2 regions of the Microbispora sp. CA-135349 genome follow, and region 1 is predicted to be linked to the other one. Evidence: riboswitches for the same ligand, from Rfam matches in the RefSeq annotation. Region 1 holds a riboswitch; the other holds the start of a gene.
The links. A riboswitch is a leader RNA that binds a small molecule or an ion and turns the genes downstream of it on or off. The one in region 1 is predicted to bind cyclic di-AMP.
Positions count from the first base shown of each region.

Region 2: it holds a riboswitch for cyclic di-AMP, as region 1 does, so the genes downstream of both, ACQPZZ_RS19580 (CHAP domain-containing protein) here and ACQPZZ_RS30440 (coiled-coil domain-containing protein) in region 1, are expected to answer to the same signal.

Region 1 covers NZ_CP192001.1:6,631,298-6,638,492, reverse strand. Annotated here, with positions in the region: gene ACQPZZ_RS30460 (DinB family protein) at 19-531, opposite strand; gene ACQPZZ_RS30455 (histidine phosphatase family protein) at 572-1,006, opposite strand; gene ACQPZZ_RS30450 (hypothetical protein) at 1,149-1,577, shown strand; gene ACQPZZ_RS30445 (hypothetical protein) at 1,873-2,484, opposite strand; gene ACQPZZ_RS30440 (coiled-coil domain-containing protein) at 2,939-3,850, opposite strand; cyclic di-AMP (ydaO/yuaA leader) riboswitch at 3,885-4,023, opposite strand; gene galT (galactose-1-phosphate uridylyltransferase) at 4,094-5,152, opposite strand; gene ACQPZZ_RS30430 (DeoR/GlpR family DNA-binding transcription regulator) at 5,262-6,101, opposite strand; gene ACQPZZ_RS30425 (50S ribosomal protein bL37) at 6,320-6,397, shown strand; gene ACQPZZ_RS30420 (TIGR03086 family metal-binding protein) at 6,406-6,972, opposite strand; gene ACQPZZ_RS30415 (ATP-binding SpoIIE family protein phosphatase) at 7,060-7,195, opposite strand, start outside.
Region 2 covers NZ_CP192001.1:4,196,983-4,204,177, reverse strand. Annotated here, with positions in the region: gene ACQPZZ_RS19600 (efflux RND transporter periplasmic adaptor subunit) at 1-330, opposite strand, end outside; gene ACQPZZ_RS19595 (hypothetical protein) at 327-881, opposite strand; gene ACQPZZ_RS19590 (response regulator transcription factor) at 1,024-1,677, shown strand; gene ACQPZZ_RS19585 (sensor histidine kinase) at 1,674-2,849, shown strand; cyclic di-AMP (ydaO/yuaA leader) riboswitch at 3,069-3,200, shown strand; gene ACQPZZ_RS19580 (CHAP domain-containing protein) at 3,215-3,895, shown strand; gene ACQPZZ_RS19575 (hypothetical protein) at 4,091-4,555, opposite strand; gene ACQPZZ_RS19570 (ATP-binding cassette domain-containing protein) at 4,662-7,052, opposite strand.

The DNA of each region.
Region 1 (7,195 bases):
GCTCCGCCGGCAGCCGGGCTACTCGCCGGTCACGCCGTCGATGCGCTCACGCAGCAGGTCGGCGTGTCCGTTGTGGCGGGCGTACTCCTCGATCATGTGGCACATGATCCAGCGCAGCGAGTTGTGGCGGCCGTCGCGGGTCGGGGTCCGCGCGATCACGTCCAGGTCGGCGCAGGCCGCTTCGGCCGCCCGTGCGTGCTTGATCTCCTCGCGCCAGGTCGCGAAGGCCTCCTCCGCGGACGCGGTGTCCACGTTGTCGAACTCGCCGTCGGGGTCGTCGTCGCTGTAGTAGATGCCGTCCAGGTCCTCGCCGTTCAGCCGCCGCCGGAACCAGGATCGCTCGACGTCGGCCATGTGCCGTACGAGGCCGAGCAGCGACATGCTGGAGGGCGGCACCGAACGCAGCCGGAGCTGTTCCTCCGTGAGGCCCTCACACTTCACCGCGAGGGTCTCGCGATGCCAGTCCAGCCAGGCGCGCAGCATGGTGCGCTCGTCCGCGGTGACAGGGGGATCGATACGTGTGTCGGTCATCAGGGCATCCTGCCCGGCCGGCGGCGCGTAGTCACCTCAATTAGAACCCGCCGGCCAGGAGGTTCCCGGCCGTGATTCGAGCAGGACGAGGCGCGAAACGAGGACTCCGGCCGGTTCGAGCCCGGCCTGCCGAGCTGCTGCAATAAACGCCGGTGATCGGCTCGCCGGCGAGAACCCGGGCCGCCACGGCCGCCTGCTCACGCCCGCGTGCCGTCAGAGGCGCCGCAGGAACAGCCCCGGCAAGACCGGCGGTGACGTTCTCGGATTCGGCATGGCGCAGACACCAGACGCGCACCCCATCGCTGATCACCGCACGGGCCCGATCACGAGAATTCCCGCCTCTGCTCTCCTCGCGTGCCGGCGCTCGATCGAACGACGCCCGGCCCGTCGGTCGGCTGCCGGTGAGAGATCTCCGTTCACGCAAGGACAATAGCTCGATCCGCACGAGCGCCGAGAACAAGTTGACCGGGTTCATTGGTGAAGGGCGGAACGTGACCGGCTTGACTCGAATATGTATGAATTTCCTACTTGGACTTGTTCATAAGTGGCAATCGAGTAAGAATCAGTTCAGCCTTCAACTACTTGGTCGGAGGGTTACTGCACGGATGAGGAGAGGCATGAAGCGCACCATCCCCGTTCTCGCCGTCACCGCCGGCGTCCTCGGCGCCACGCTCACCGGCATCGGTCCCGCGTCCGCAGCCCCCACAGTCGACTGCTCCACCGGCGGGTACACGCGGGTTGTGAATAGTTACGTCCCCACCAACGTCGAGCGGCCGGCGGTGGACGGTCACAGCTACAACATCGGCGGTTCGTTGGCGTACACGTACGAGGTCTGCCTCGACATCCCGGACACCTCGACATTCACGATCGAGGTGCGGATCTGGAATAACGGAACGCAGAGCGTGTTCGTGGACGACCGGCCCGGGGACAAGGTCTTCCGCTACTCGATCGGCGCCAACAGCTTCTGGCAGGTCTACGGCACGATGACCGGGCCCGGCAGCACCTACATCTACTACACCTGGAACGAGAAGCAGCTCCCGGCCTGACCCGGAACGGGCCGGCCGCCTCGCTCGGCGAGGGGGCCGGCCCAGAAGCGGCTGAGAAGTCCGGCAGAGGCCTGGAACCGGCGGTTCGGTACATCGAGATCTGATCCGTCCCCCTGAAGCTTCCGCGCCTGCCGGCGCATCACCCGTGCGATCGGGAGCCGGACACCATGGGGGCAACTCCGCGGCCTGCTCGGGCGTGTGCTGGTGGGTGCCGGTGTGAAGGGCTGTGAGGTCCTGTTGCTGTGCTTCGCTGCCGTGCCTCACGTGCCGGAAGCTCGGCGGAGGCGATGCAGGGTCAGGACAACACAACTCTGGCGTCCGGCGGCAGGCCGAAAGTTCTGCGCGCCTCAGGGTAGATGCTGTTTTCCATGTCCCACCCGGCGCCGGCCAGCTCTATTGCCCGGGGTGCGCCCTCCGGGGAAAACAGAGCGCGCGTCGAAGACGCGTACTCGGCGCCGTCCGCCGGCTCATCGACGTGCCGCACGGCGAAGCGTCCGTTCACCGACTCCATCGTCAACAGCAGCGGCACGCAATAGCCGGTGCCGCTGACGAGCTTGTCACCTGAGCGGGCCAACTCCTCGCACCGGGCCACAAGTCCGACCAGAAGGCGAGCATCTTTCCGGCGAACCTCGATGAGGTCCTCCTCGCAGAACATACGGGGATGCAAGACCGACTGGGCAGCGGCCAGATAGTTGCCTTCGTTGCGGACGGGGTCTGTCTCCAGAAAGTGGTCAGCCGTTGCCGTGAGCGCCGTACGCGTCGAAGAATCGACCGAGATGACCTGTTCTGAGGCGGTGCCCGGCAAATCCGGCCCGGACAGCCGCGGGATCAACACGACGCCTCCGGCGACCGCGACAACCAGTACGACGATCGCCCACGCAAGCGGTCGTCTGCTCAGGCGCGTCACGGGCCTCTCTCACGATCATCAAGCTGAAACACCGGAATCGTAGCTCCTTGACGGTTCTGTCCGCCTATATCACCCATAATGATCCCTGCTCTCGTTCGTTGTCGTCGCGTGCCGGCGTTTCCCACCGTCATGTGCCTCCAAAGTGTCCCGGCCCGCACATACAATCCGGACGTGTCGGACTCCCGCATTCGCCGCCGCGCTTTGATGCGTCTCGCTCTGTGGTGGGCTGCTGGTTACGTCGCTACAGCGGGAGCGCACCTCTTCGCCGACAAGGCGTCCCTCGCGGACTCCTTACTGACGAGCACGGGTACGTTGATCTTCGTCGTTCCATTCGGCATCGTCATATGGTGGCCCGAATTACGCGGCCGAGAGCCTGATGAAAAAGGCCGTTCCTCCGGCGGAGACGCTGGAGATCACACGTCGTAGGTCTGATCCGCCCTGCTGGCCTGCGGGCTCAGTACATCGAGATGTGGACGTGGTCGTAATGGTTGGCGGTGATGCCGCCGCGGTCGGACATGGTCCGCCAGCCCGGATGGCCGAGGTTGTAGATGCGCTGCTGCCAGATCACGTACATGACGCCGAGTTTCGGTCCGTTCTTGATGGCCCAGGCGGCGAGGCTGTCGCCGAGCGCCTTCATCTCGGGGGAGGGCATGGCGCCGCCCGAGCTCATCATGAAGTCGCAGGCGCGCCCCAGGGGATGCTCGCCGCTGTCCTCGGCGCGGTAGCAGCCGACCGGGAACCGCAGATCGAAGTACTTGCCGACCTCGGCCCGCATGAGCCGCATCCGGGGCGTGATGTTGTCGGAGCCGCCGGGCAGTTCCGGCGCCCACGAACCACCCGACCGCTTGCCCGGGGCGACGGGGATCAGGGCGTCGAGCTTGTCCTTGATCTCGTCGATGAGATCCTCGGCGTCCTCGCGCTGTCCGGCGACCTCGGCGGCCTGCGACTTGAGCTGTTCGGTCAGCGTCTCGGCGGCCTCGGCGGCCCGTTGCCGTTCGGCGCGCACCTGGTCGAAGCGCGTGAGCCTGGCGGCCTGCTCCTCCTTGAGCTGGTAGTTCAGCGCGGCGGTGTTCATGTCGGGCAGCACCATCGCGCTCTCGGCCTGGTAGCGCAGCCCCGCCATCTGCCGCACGGCGTCCCTGGCGGCGCTGTAGTCGGCCTCCGCCTTGGCCAGCCGGCCGCGCGCCGCCTTCTCCTCGACGCGGGCCTTGGCGAGTGCGACACGTTTGGCGTTGTAGTCGCCGATCAGCCGGTCGACCTTCTTCCGCAGGTCCGACAGTTCTTTCTTGAGCTGCTTCTCCGTCGGTCTGGGATCGGCGGCGCCCGGAACGGCCGCGCCGAACACGAAGACGGCGGCGCTGAGCACGCCGGCAGCCAGGGGGAACGCGCGGGGCAGAGCCCACTCCTCTCCATCCGCCGACCGGGTTAGCTGACGGGTTCGGGCTGGAGGAGCCCGGGCAGGCGACTGCCTTGACCCCAGGTGCGTGGTTGGGTCCCCGGTTCCCGGGCGGGGCGCCCGGGATTAGGCCTACCGGCTGTGACAACCGGTGCCAGGGATACTAGTGGTAAAGAAACAGCGCTTGCCACCCAAGTCGCAACCATCCGGAGATCAAGCCGTTACCACCTCGCGGAGCATCCGGGCGGCCTCCTCCGGGAGCACGTCGTTGACGAAGGCGCCCATGGCGCTCTCCGACCCGGCGAGATACTTCAGCTTGTTCGGCGCGCGCCGGATCGTGAAGAGCTGGAGGTGGAGGTAGGCCATGTCGCGCCGGAAGACGACCGGCGCCTGATGCCAGGCCGCGACGTACGGCATGACGACGCCGAACAGCCCGTCCAGGCGGCGCAGCACCTCGATGTAGAGCGGAGCGAAGGCCGACCGTTCCTCCGGCGACAGGGCGGGGATGTCGGGCACCTGACGGTGCGGGTAGAGGTGCACCTCGAACGGGTAGCGCGCGGCGGCAGGGACGAAGGCGGTCCAGTGCTCGTTGGCGGCCACCACCCGCGGTCCTCTCCGCTCCGCGGCCAGAACGTCCGCGAACAGGTTGCCGCCCTGGTGGCGGGCGGCGGCGTCCAGCATCTGGCGCGTGCGCGGCGTGACGTACGGATAGGCGTAGATCTGGCCGTGGGGGTGCGGCAGCGTGATGCCGATCTCGGCGCCGCGGTTCTCGAAGCAGAAGACCTGCTCCACGCCGGGCAGCGAGGACAGCTCGGCCGTGCGGTCGGCCCACGCCTCGACGACCAGCTCGGCCTGCTCGTCGCTCAGGGAGCTGAACGACGCGTCGTGGTCGGAGGTGAAGCAGACCACCTCACAACGCCCGATCCCCGGCCGCACCTCGCTGAGGCCGCCCACCTGCTCGTACGCGCCCGTGTTCAAGCTGAACGACGGGAAACGGTTCTCGAACACCGCCACCTCGTACGGCGAGGGGATCTCCGAGCCGGGATGGCCCGGGCAGAGCGGGCATTCGTCGGCGGACGGCAGATGGGTGCGGGTCTGGCGGTGGCGGGCGACGGCCACCCACTCGTCCATCAGCGGGTCGTAGCGCAGTTCGGAGGCGAGCGGACGCGGCGGCAGGTCCCGGGGGTCGGCGGCGCTGTGATCGGCGTCGTCACGCCGGTCGAAGTAGATCAGCTCACGGCCGTCGGCGAGATGGGTGATGGTGCGCTTCAAGAGCGGTCTCCAGCTTCACGGTGCGGTGTCGGTGTCCCGGTGGTGTCGGTGTCGCAACCTGCTGCCGGGCGTCCGGTGAGCGTGTCCGGTGTCGTGGTTCGGCCCGGTGTCACAGTGCGGTCTCCAGCTCGGTTCCCCCGGTCTCACCGGTCTCACCGGTCTCCCCGATTTCGCCGGACGGATCGGCGAGGAGGAGCTCGCCGGCGTTCTCCGACAACGCGGTGCGTGCCTCCTCGGGCAGGCTCACGTCGCTCACGACCACGTTGGCCTCGCCGAGAGCGGCGATCGTGCTGATACCGATCGTTCCCCACTTGGTGTGGTCGGCCAGGACCACGAGCTGCTGGGCGGCCGCGACCAGGGCGCGGTCGGTCTCCGCCTCCAGCAGGTTGGGCGTGGTGAAGCCGGCCCGGACGCTCATCCCGTGCACTCCGAGCATGAGCGTGTCGACGTTCAGGGAACGGACCGCCGCCACGGCCACCGGGCCGACCAGGGCGTCGGACGGGGTACGGACGCCTCCCACGAGCACCACGGTCTGGTCGGGCCGACCGGCGCGGTGGAAGACGTCGGCCACCTGGACGGAGTTGGTGATAACGGTCAGTTCGGGCACGTCCACCAGGTGGTGGGCCAGTGTCCAGGTGGTGGTCCCGGCCGACAGGGCGACGGAGCTGCCCGGCCGCACGAGCATGGCGGCCCTGCGGGCGATGGCCTCCTTCTCGGCCTGCTGCCGGACCGACTTGACCGCGAAACCCGGCTCCTCCGTCGAGCCGGTGCCGGTGGCGGTCGCCCCGCCGTGCACCTTGACGATCAGGCCGCGCTCCGCGAGGACCTCCAGGTCGCGGCGGATCGTCATGTCCGAGACCCCGAGGTCGCGTACGAGCTGCGCGACGCGCACCCCGCCGGTTCTGCGCACCCTCTCCAGGATCGCCTGCTGCCGTTGCTGGGCCAGCATCCACCACTCCTGTCAACAGATTCAAACAAATTATGCCCCAGGCGCGTTGGGGCATGTTGAGTTGGGGTCCCGGTAGCCAGTGGGGCCGTTCCTCGGCCTCGCGATGCATCCGTCCGGCCGAGAGCTCGCGCGGCAAATGATCACGAGCGCATCCCTTGCCGCTCGCGGCGCGGGGGAGGACAGTGAGCGAAAGCCGTACTCGACGGAAGGCGGTCGTCATGGGCAGACGCGCACGCAAGTCGAAGGCACGCAAGAAGAAGAAGGCCAACCACGGCAGGCGGCCCACGGGACGGTAGACCCGTTCCTAGGGGTTCCTCCCCCAGGCGGCGAGCAGTTGAGTCTGCTGATCGGCGCCGGCCGGAACGCCTCGTTCGTCCCCGATAACCCCTGCCTCGCGGTAGTCCTCCCGCGCCTTCTCGAACCATTCGGAGCAGGAGGCGACCAGTTCGGGGTCGAGCTGTTCCGGTCCGCCGATGGCACGCGCCAGGTCCCAGGTGTGGATCAGCGCGTCGGCGAACAGTTCGGTGATGTACTCCTCGCCCGGCACGTCGCCGAAGGACAGGTGGGCGACGCTGGTCAGGGCGCCGTCGGCGTACACCGCCTGGACGGCGCCCTGCGCGGACGCCTCGAACGCCTTGAGTGGGTCCTCGCCGAGCACGTCACCCTCGAAGGCGTCCCCCACCTCGGCGACCGTACGGCCGGACAGCAGTTCGGGGGCCCACAGGTTTTCGGCCACGACGTGGTTGACGAGCCCCCGGACGTCCCAGTCGACACAGGGGGTCGGCAGCTCCCACTGTCCGCGGCGGACGAGATGGAGGCGGTCCCCGAAACCGTCCAGCGCCCTGCGGTACGCGTCACGGATGTCGATCATGTCCCCTCCTCGCCACGAACTCCCCACTCGAACGTAACTCTTCTCAACGATCAGTCATACACGCTCGCATGGGAGGAAACACCCGGGTCAAGGGAGGTGCTGCTCGACCCAGACGATCTTCCCGTACGAGGTGGGCCGGGTGCCCCAGCGGTAGGCGAAGCGTTTGATCAGCTGGAGACCGCGGCCGGTGTCCTCGTCGGGGGTGGCGGTGCGCGGGGTGGGG
Region 2 (7,195 bases), 2.4 Mb from region 1:
CATCGGCAGCGAGCCGTACATGAGGACCACCGGCCTGCGGTCGACCCTGAGCAGCGGGCGGCCGCGCCGGACGACCGCGCCCTCGGCGGGCGCCCAGGTGACCGTGCCGGAGGCGTCGGTGCTCACCTGACGCTCGCCGGAGTAGGTCAGGGCCCCCTCCACGGTCTTGGTGTCGATCAGGTCCTGGCGGGTGATCGACGCGGTGGCGGGGACCGGGGGCGCGGACGGCTCGGCCGCGCCTGCGCCGTCGCCGCCCGCCATGGCGACGGCGGTCCCCGCGGCGGCCAGGGCGAGGACTCCGGCCCCCGCGATCACCAGGCCCTTCCTCACGGCCTGCTCCCCGGCGCGAGCTCCTCGCAGGCCTTCTGCGCCTCTTCCATCGCCTTCTCCTGGCCCGGCTTGAGCTTGAACTGGATCCCTTGTCCGGGCGCCGGGTCGGGGATGTCGATGCCGTGCTCACGCATGCACTGGGCGAACTTGACCATGCGGTCGCGTACCTGGGGGTCGTCGCCGCCGAGCTTGTCGCCGACCGCGTCCTTCATGAAGTGCTCGCAGGCCTGCATGGCCTTGCGCATCACGGCCTCCTCGCCCTTTTTGCCCATGATGCGGACGCGGCCGTCGGGGCCGGGGTCGGGCATGTCCACGCCGTGCTCGCGCATGCACTGGGCGAACTTGAGCTGGGCCTCCTGCCGGTCGACGGTGCCCGGCGAGGGCTTCGTCGTCGCGCCCGTCGCGGTGCCGGGGGTGACGCCGGTGGTGGTGCCGGGGGTGGCGCCGCCCGCACTGGCGATCCCGTCGTCCGCGGGGGCCGCGCCGCAGGCGGCCAGTGCCAGCGCGAGCCCGAATGCCGGGCCCAGGGCGCGCAGCGGTCGTAAGCGCATGGGTCGCTCCTTCTTTCCCGGGGCGTTCGCCCGGGACGGGGCCCAACTTCAGCGGAGGCGGTGCTAAACGCGGATAAGCGAGATCCGTTTATCCGCGGCTAACACCTCCTGCGCCAGTCTCGGAGCCGAGCGGGAGGTTGGAATGCGGGTGCTCGTGGTCGAGGACGAGGAACAGCTGGCCCACGCGGTCGCCCGCGGGCTGCGGCTGCACGCGATCGCGGTGGACGTGGCCTGCGACGGCCGGGAGGCGCTGGAGCTGGCCGCCTACGTCGACTACGACGTGGTCGTGCTCGACCGCGACCTGCCCGAGGTGCACGGAGACGAGGTGTGCCGGGAGCTGGTCGGCGCCGGCGGGGCGAGCCGCATCCTCATGCTGACGGCGGCCGGGCGGGTGCGGGACCGGGTCGGGGGCCTGTCCCTGGGCGCCGACGACTACCTGGTCAAGCCGTTCGCGTTCGCCGAGCTGGTGGCCCGGATCCGGGCGCTGGCCCGGCGCACGCCCCGGGCGGTGCCGCCGGCGATCGAGCGGGCCGGGATCCGGCTCGACCCCGCCCGCCGCACGGTCGTGCGGGACGGGCGTCAGGTGGCGCTGGGACGTAAGGAGTTCGACGTGCTGCACGAGCTGATGAGCGCGTGCGGCGGGCTGGTCACCCCGGCCCGGCTGCGCGCGAAGGTGTGGGACGAGCACGCCGGCGCCGGTACCGGCGTGCTGCGCGTCACGATCACCTCGCTGCGCCGCAAGCTGGGCGAGCCGCCGGTGATCGAGAACGTGCCGGGCCGGGGGTACCGGCTGTGAATCGCGTCCTGTCCTTGTGGGGCGGGCTCGGTCTGCGGATGCGGCTCACCCTCCTGTACGGCGGGCTGTTCCTCCTGGCGGGGTCGGTGCTGCTGTGGTTCACTCACCTGCTGACCGCGCGGGCGCTCAACCAGCGGTTCGTGGTGGCGGTGGCGTCGAAGGTGACCGGCGCGGGCGCCCCCGTTGCCGTCCCCGGCGGCAGGCTACCCGACGGCGACCTGCTCGCGCAGCGGGTGCGGACCAATGTCGAGCAGGGTGCGGCGGACGTGCTGAGCGACGTGCTCAGGTCGACGGTGATCGTCATGATCCTGGTCGGGGCCGTCGCGGTGGTGCTGGGCTACCTGGTGGCCGACCGCGCGCTGCGCCCGCTCGACCGCGTGACCGAGACCGCGCAGCGGCTGTCGGAGAGCACGCTGCACGAGCGGATCGCCCTGCGCGGCCCGCAGGACGAGGTCAAACGGCTCGCCGACACCTTCGACGCGATGCTCGACCGGCTGCACCGGGTGTTCGACGCCCAGCGCCGGTTCATCGCCAACGCCTCCCACGAGCTGCGCACCCCGCTGGCGGTCAACCGTACGGTCCTTGAGGTGTCGCTGGAGGAACCGGCCGCGTCGGAGGACCTCAAGGCGCTGGCCCGCGCGCTGCTGGGCACGAACGCCAGGTATGAGCGGCTGATCGAGGGCCTGCTCATGCTGGCGCAGTCGGAGCAGGAGGTGACCTGCCGCAGGCCGGTCGACCTGCGGCAGGTCGTCCGTACGGTGATGGAGCAGATCGACCTGCAGCCGCGACGCGGGAAGGTGGTCGTCCACGAGGACCTGCGCCCGGCGGTCGCGCAGGGTGATCCGCTCTTCCTCGAGCGCTGCCTGTTCAACCTGCTGGAGAACGCGATCAAGTACAACGTGCGTGACGGGGAGGTCTGGGTCCGGCTGCGGGAGGACGAGGCCGGGGTGAGCGTGACGGTGGAGAACACCGGGCCCCTCGTCCCGCCGTACGAGGTGGACGACATGTTCGAGCCGTTCCGCCGGCTCGGCGGCGACCGCGTGCGCTCCGCCCGGGGGGCGGGGCTGGGCCTGTCCATCGTCCGGGCCATCGCCGTGGCCCACGGCGGCACGGCGGAGGCGCTGGCCCGGCCGGAAGGCGGCCTGGCGGTGACCGTGCGCCTGCCCGGGTGATCACGGGTTGCGCGCGCCACGGCGCGCCCCTGGTGATCACGTGGCGCGGCCCCTACCCACCCCCGCCCGCTTGGCGCATTCAGCACCGTAAAATCTGACTTGGTCTAACTTGACCGGTTTGACCTGGTCTATTACCTTTTAGGCATCTCAGGGCGCACTTGCTCATCTCAATGGTCAAGAAGCCCTCCTCAGACCGACGCGGCCGGCCGATACCGGCCTGCCGCCCGGCCGCCGAGTCCGCGTCCGCGGAGCCGGGGACCCACCTCTCCTGGGGTGAATCGGCATGCCTGCCGTAGGGCGACTTCCAGCCCGAACCCGTCAGCTAACCCGGTAGGCGGCATGGAAGTAAGGGAGTTCGCCCCACCATGCACGTCCTCAACACCTGTATGCGCGCTGCCCTCGCGGGCGGGGCCCTCGCCGCCACCGTGCTGGTCGCGTCGCCGGCCGCGCACGCCGACAACCCGCACGCCGGCAAGGGCCCGGCGGCCTCGCAGTCCATGGCCGAGATCGCCTCCACGCTGCCCAAGATCAGCGCGGCGGACGTGCTGACCCTGGCCAGGAGCCAGGTCGGGATCAGCGAGAACGCGGCCGGCGGCGGAACCAAGTTCCAGCAGTGGTACATGTCCTCGCCCCGCGCCCGTGAGACCCTCGCCCGCGACGGAGGCACCCTGAAGGGCTACCTCAACGCCGCCTGGTGCGACATGTTCGTCTCCTGGGTCGGCGACCAGCTCGGCATCGGGCCCGTCATGGGCTCCGACGCCTACACGGTCGAGCACGCCCGCTGGTTCGCCGACCACGGCCGCTGGGGTCAGACGCCCAAGCCGGGCGCGGTGGTGTTCTTCAACTGGAACGGCAGCAAGGACATCGACGACATCGTGCATGTCGGCTTCGTCGTCAAGGACAACGGCGACGGCACCATCCAGACCATCGAGGGCAACACGGGCGACGGCGGCGCCGTCGAGACCCGCACCCGCCCCACCTCGCAGGTGGTCGGGTACGGCTACCCGATGTATCCCGCGGACGCCTCCACCACCGCCTCCGCCTGACGGCCCGGCGGTCCGGCACCGGACCCCGAAGCGCGCCGGTGATCCCGGCGCGCTTCGCCGTTCAAGGGAGGGACCGGAGTGCCGCCGGCCATCGCTGTGCACTCGCACGCCGCGACCCGCGACGGGTTCTCGAACGGGGCTGTCCGGCCGGGCCGATCAGAGCGAGGATCGAGCCTCCGGCAGACCCGGAGCGCGTCAGGTGGCCTCGCCCAGCTGTGCGGCCAGCCGCTCCAGGCCGCCCCTGATGAGCTGCCCGTACTCGTCGTCGCCGAGCTCGCCGATCAAGGCCCGCGCCTGCTGGAGATGCTCACGGGCGCGGCCTGAGTCGCCCAGCTTGCGATAGCACTCACTCAGGTTCAGGTGCAAGGACGGATACAGGCCGGCCACGGAAAGTGGCACCCCGGCCTGGGCCACCCGCTCGTCGGTGACGAGATCGGCGGCGGCAAGCGCACGCAGATCCCACATCAGCTCCTGGTGCACGTCGTCCTGCACGTCGGCCATTGAGTGGGCGAGGACGCAAACATGCAGCGGGTCGCCCTGTTCACCGCCGATGTCGTCCCAGATCTGTGCGAACAGGTCGCGGGCGGCTTCACGCTGACCTTGGTGGTGATGCAACTCCACCCCCTGGCCGATCCGGGTCATCGTCGGGTCGGTGGTCATGATCATCTCCTTTGCCGACGCGGGCGATCGCGGTCACCCTAGTGCCTGACGTGTCCTGACGACATGTTCCTGCGGGCGGCCGTCGCGGTGCCCGCGACGGCCCCGGTCAGGCGCCGACGTAGGCCGCGAGGTGCTCGCCGGTGAGGGTGGAGCGGGCGGCGACGAGATCGGCCGGAGTGCCCTCGAAGACGATCCGGCCGCCGTCGTGACCGGCGCCCGGACCGAGATCGACGATCCAGTCCGCGTGCGCCATGACGGCCTGGTGATGCTCGATCACGATGACCGACTTGCCGGAGTCGACCAGCCGGTCCAGCAGGCCGAGCAGCTGCTCGACGTCGGCGAGGTGGAGGCCGGTGGTCGGCTCGTCCAGGACGTAGACGCCCCCCTTGTCGCCCATGTGGGTGGCCAGCTTGAGCCGCTGCCGCTCGCCGCCGGACAGCGTGGTGAGCGGCTGACCGAGCGTGAGGTAGCCGAGCCCGACGTCGGCGAGCCGGTCGAGGATGGCGCGCGCGGCCGGCGTGCGCGCCTCGCCGGAGCCGAAGAACTCCTGGGCCTCCTCCACCGGCATCGCGAGCACCTCGCTGATGTCGCGCCCGCCGAGCTTGTGCTCCAGCACCGCCGCCTGGAACCGCTTCCCCTCGCACTCCTCACAGGTGGTGGAGACCCCGGCCATCATCGCCAGATCCATGTAGATGACGCCGGCGCCGTTGCAGGTGGGGCAGGCGCCCTCGGAGTTGGCGCTGAACAGCGCCGGCTTCACGCCGTTGGCCTTCGCGAACGCCTTGCGGATCGGGTCGAGCAGCCCTGTGTACGTCGCCGGGTTGCTCCGCCGCGAGCCGCGGATGCCGCCCTGGTCGACCGACACGACACCCGCGCCGGCGGGGATCGACCCGTGGATGAGCGAGCTCTTGCCCGATCCGGCCACTCCGGTGACGACGACGAGCACTCCGAGCGGGATGTCGACGTCGACGTCGCGCAGGTTGTTCGCCGTCGCGCCGCGGATCTCCAGCGTGCCGGTGGGCGTGCGCACCGACTTCTTGAGGGCGGCCCGGTCATCGATGTGGCGGCCGGTGACGGTGCCGCCGGCCCGCAGCCCCTCGACCGTGCCCTCGAAGCAGACCATGCCGCCCGCCGTGCCGGCGCCGGGGCCGAGGTCGACGACGTGATCGGCGATCGCGATCATCTCCGGCTTGTGCTCCACGACCAGCACCGTGTTGCCCTTGTCCCGCAGCCGCAGCAGCAGGCCGTTCATCCGCTGGATGTCATGGGGGTGCAGGCCCGTCGTGGGCTCGTCGAAGACGTAGGTGACATCGGTGAGCGAGGAGCCGAGGTGGCGGATCATCTTGACGCGCTGCGCCTCGCCGCCCGACAGCGTGCCCGACGCCCGGTCGAGGGACAGATAGCCCAGTCCGATCTCCACGAACGAGTCGAGGAGCTGCTGCAACGTGGTGAGCAGCGGCGCGACCGACGGCTCGTCCAGGCCGCGGACCCAGTCGGCCAGGTCGCTGATCTGCATCGCGCAGGCGTCGGCGATGCTGATCCCCTCGATCTTGGACGACCGGGCCGCCTCGCTGAGCCGGGTGCCGCCGCACTCGGGGCAGGTCATGAACTTCACCGCCCGCTCCACGAACGCCCGGACGTGCGGCTGCAACGCCTCCTTGTCCTTGGACAGCATCGACTTCTGGATCCGCGGGATCAGGCCCTCGTAAGTGAGGTTGATGTTGTCGACCTTGATCTTGGTCGGCTCCCTGTGGAGCAGGTCGTGGAGTTCCTTCTCGGTGAAGTCGCGGATCGGCTTGTCCGGGTCGAAGAAACCGGAGCCGCTGAAGATGCGGCCGTACCAGCCGTCGACGCTGTAGCCGGGGATCGTGAGCGCGCCCTCGTTGAGCGACTTGGAGTCGTCGTACAGCTGGGACAGGTCGATGTCGGAGGTCCGGCCCATGCCCTCACAGCGCGGGCACATGCCGCCGGTGACGTTGAACTCGCGCCGCTCCTTCACCGTCTTGCCGCCGCGCTCGAATTTGACCGCGCCCGCGCCGCTGATCGAGGCGACGTTGAAGGAGAACGCCTGGGGCGAGCCGATGTGCGGCCGGCCGAGCCGGCTGAACAGGATGCGCAGCATCGCGTTGGCGTCGGTGACGGTGCCGACCGTGGAACGGGGGTTGGGGCCCATCCGCTCCTGGTCGACGACGATCGCGGTCGTCAGCCCGTCGAGCACGTCGACCTCGGGCCGGGCCAGCGTCGGCATGAAGCCCTGTACGAAGGCGGAGTAGGTCTCGTTGATCAGCCGCTGCGATTCGGCCGCGATCGTGCTGAACACCAGCGAACTCTTGCCCGAGCCGGAGACGCCGGTGAACACCGTGAGCCGGCGTTTCGGGATCTCGACGCTGACATCTTTGAGGTTGTTCTCACGCGCGCCGTACACGCGAATCAGGTCGTGGGTGTCGGCGACGTGCGGCGTGGCCGACCGCGTGTCCGTCCTCGGGGCCATGGTCATCGTGTCTCCATATAAGTTTCAGGCGGAGCCGTCCTCGCGACCCGCGCCGGCGTCGCCTGACTGATTCAACCAGCTTCGAGCGGTACGCCCGGTTCTGTGCGCCCTGCGCGGGCCGCCGCGGAACCGGCGATGCGGCATGGCCG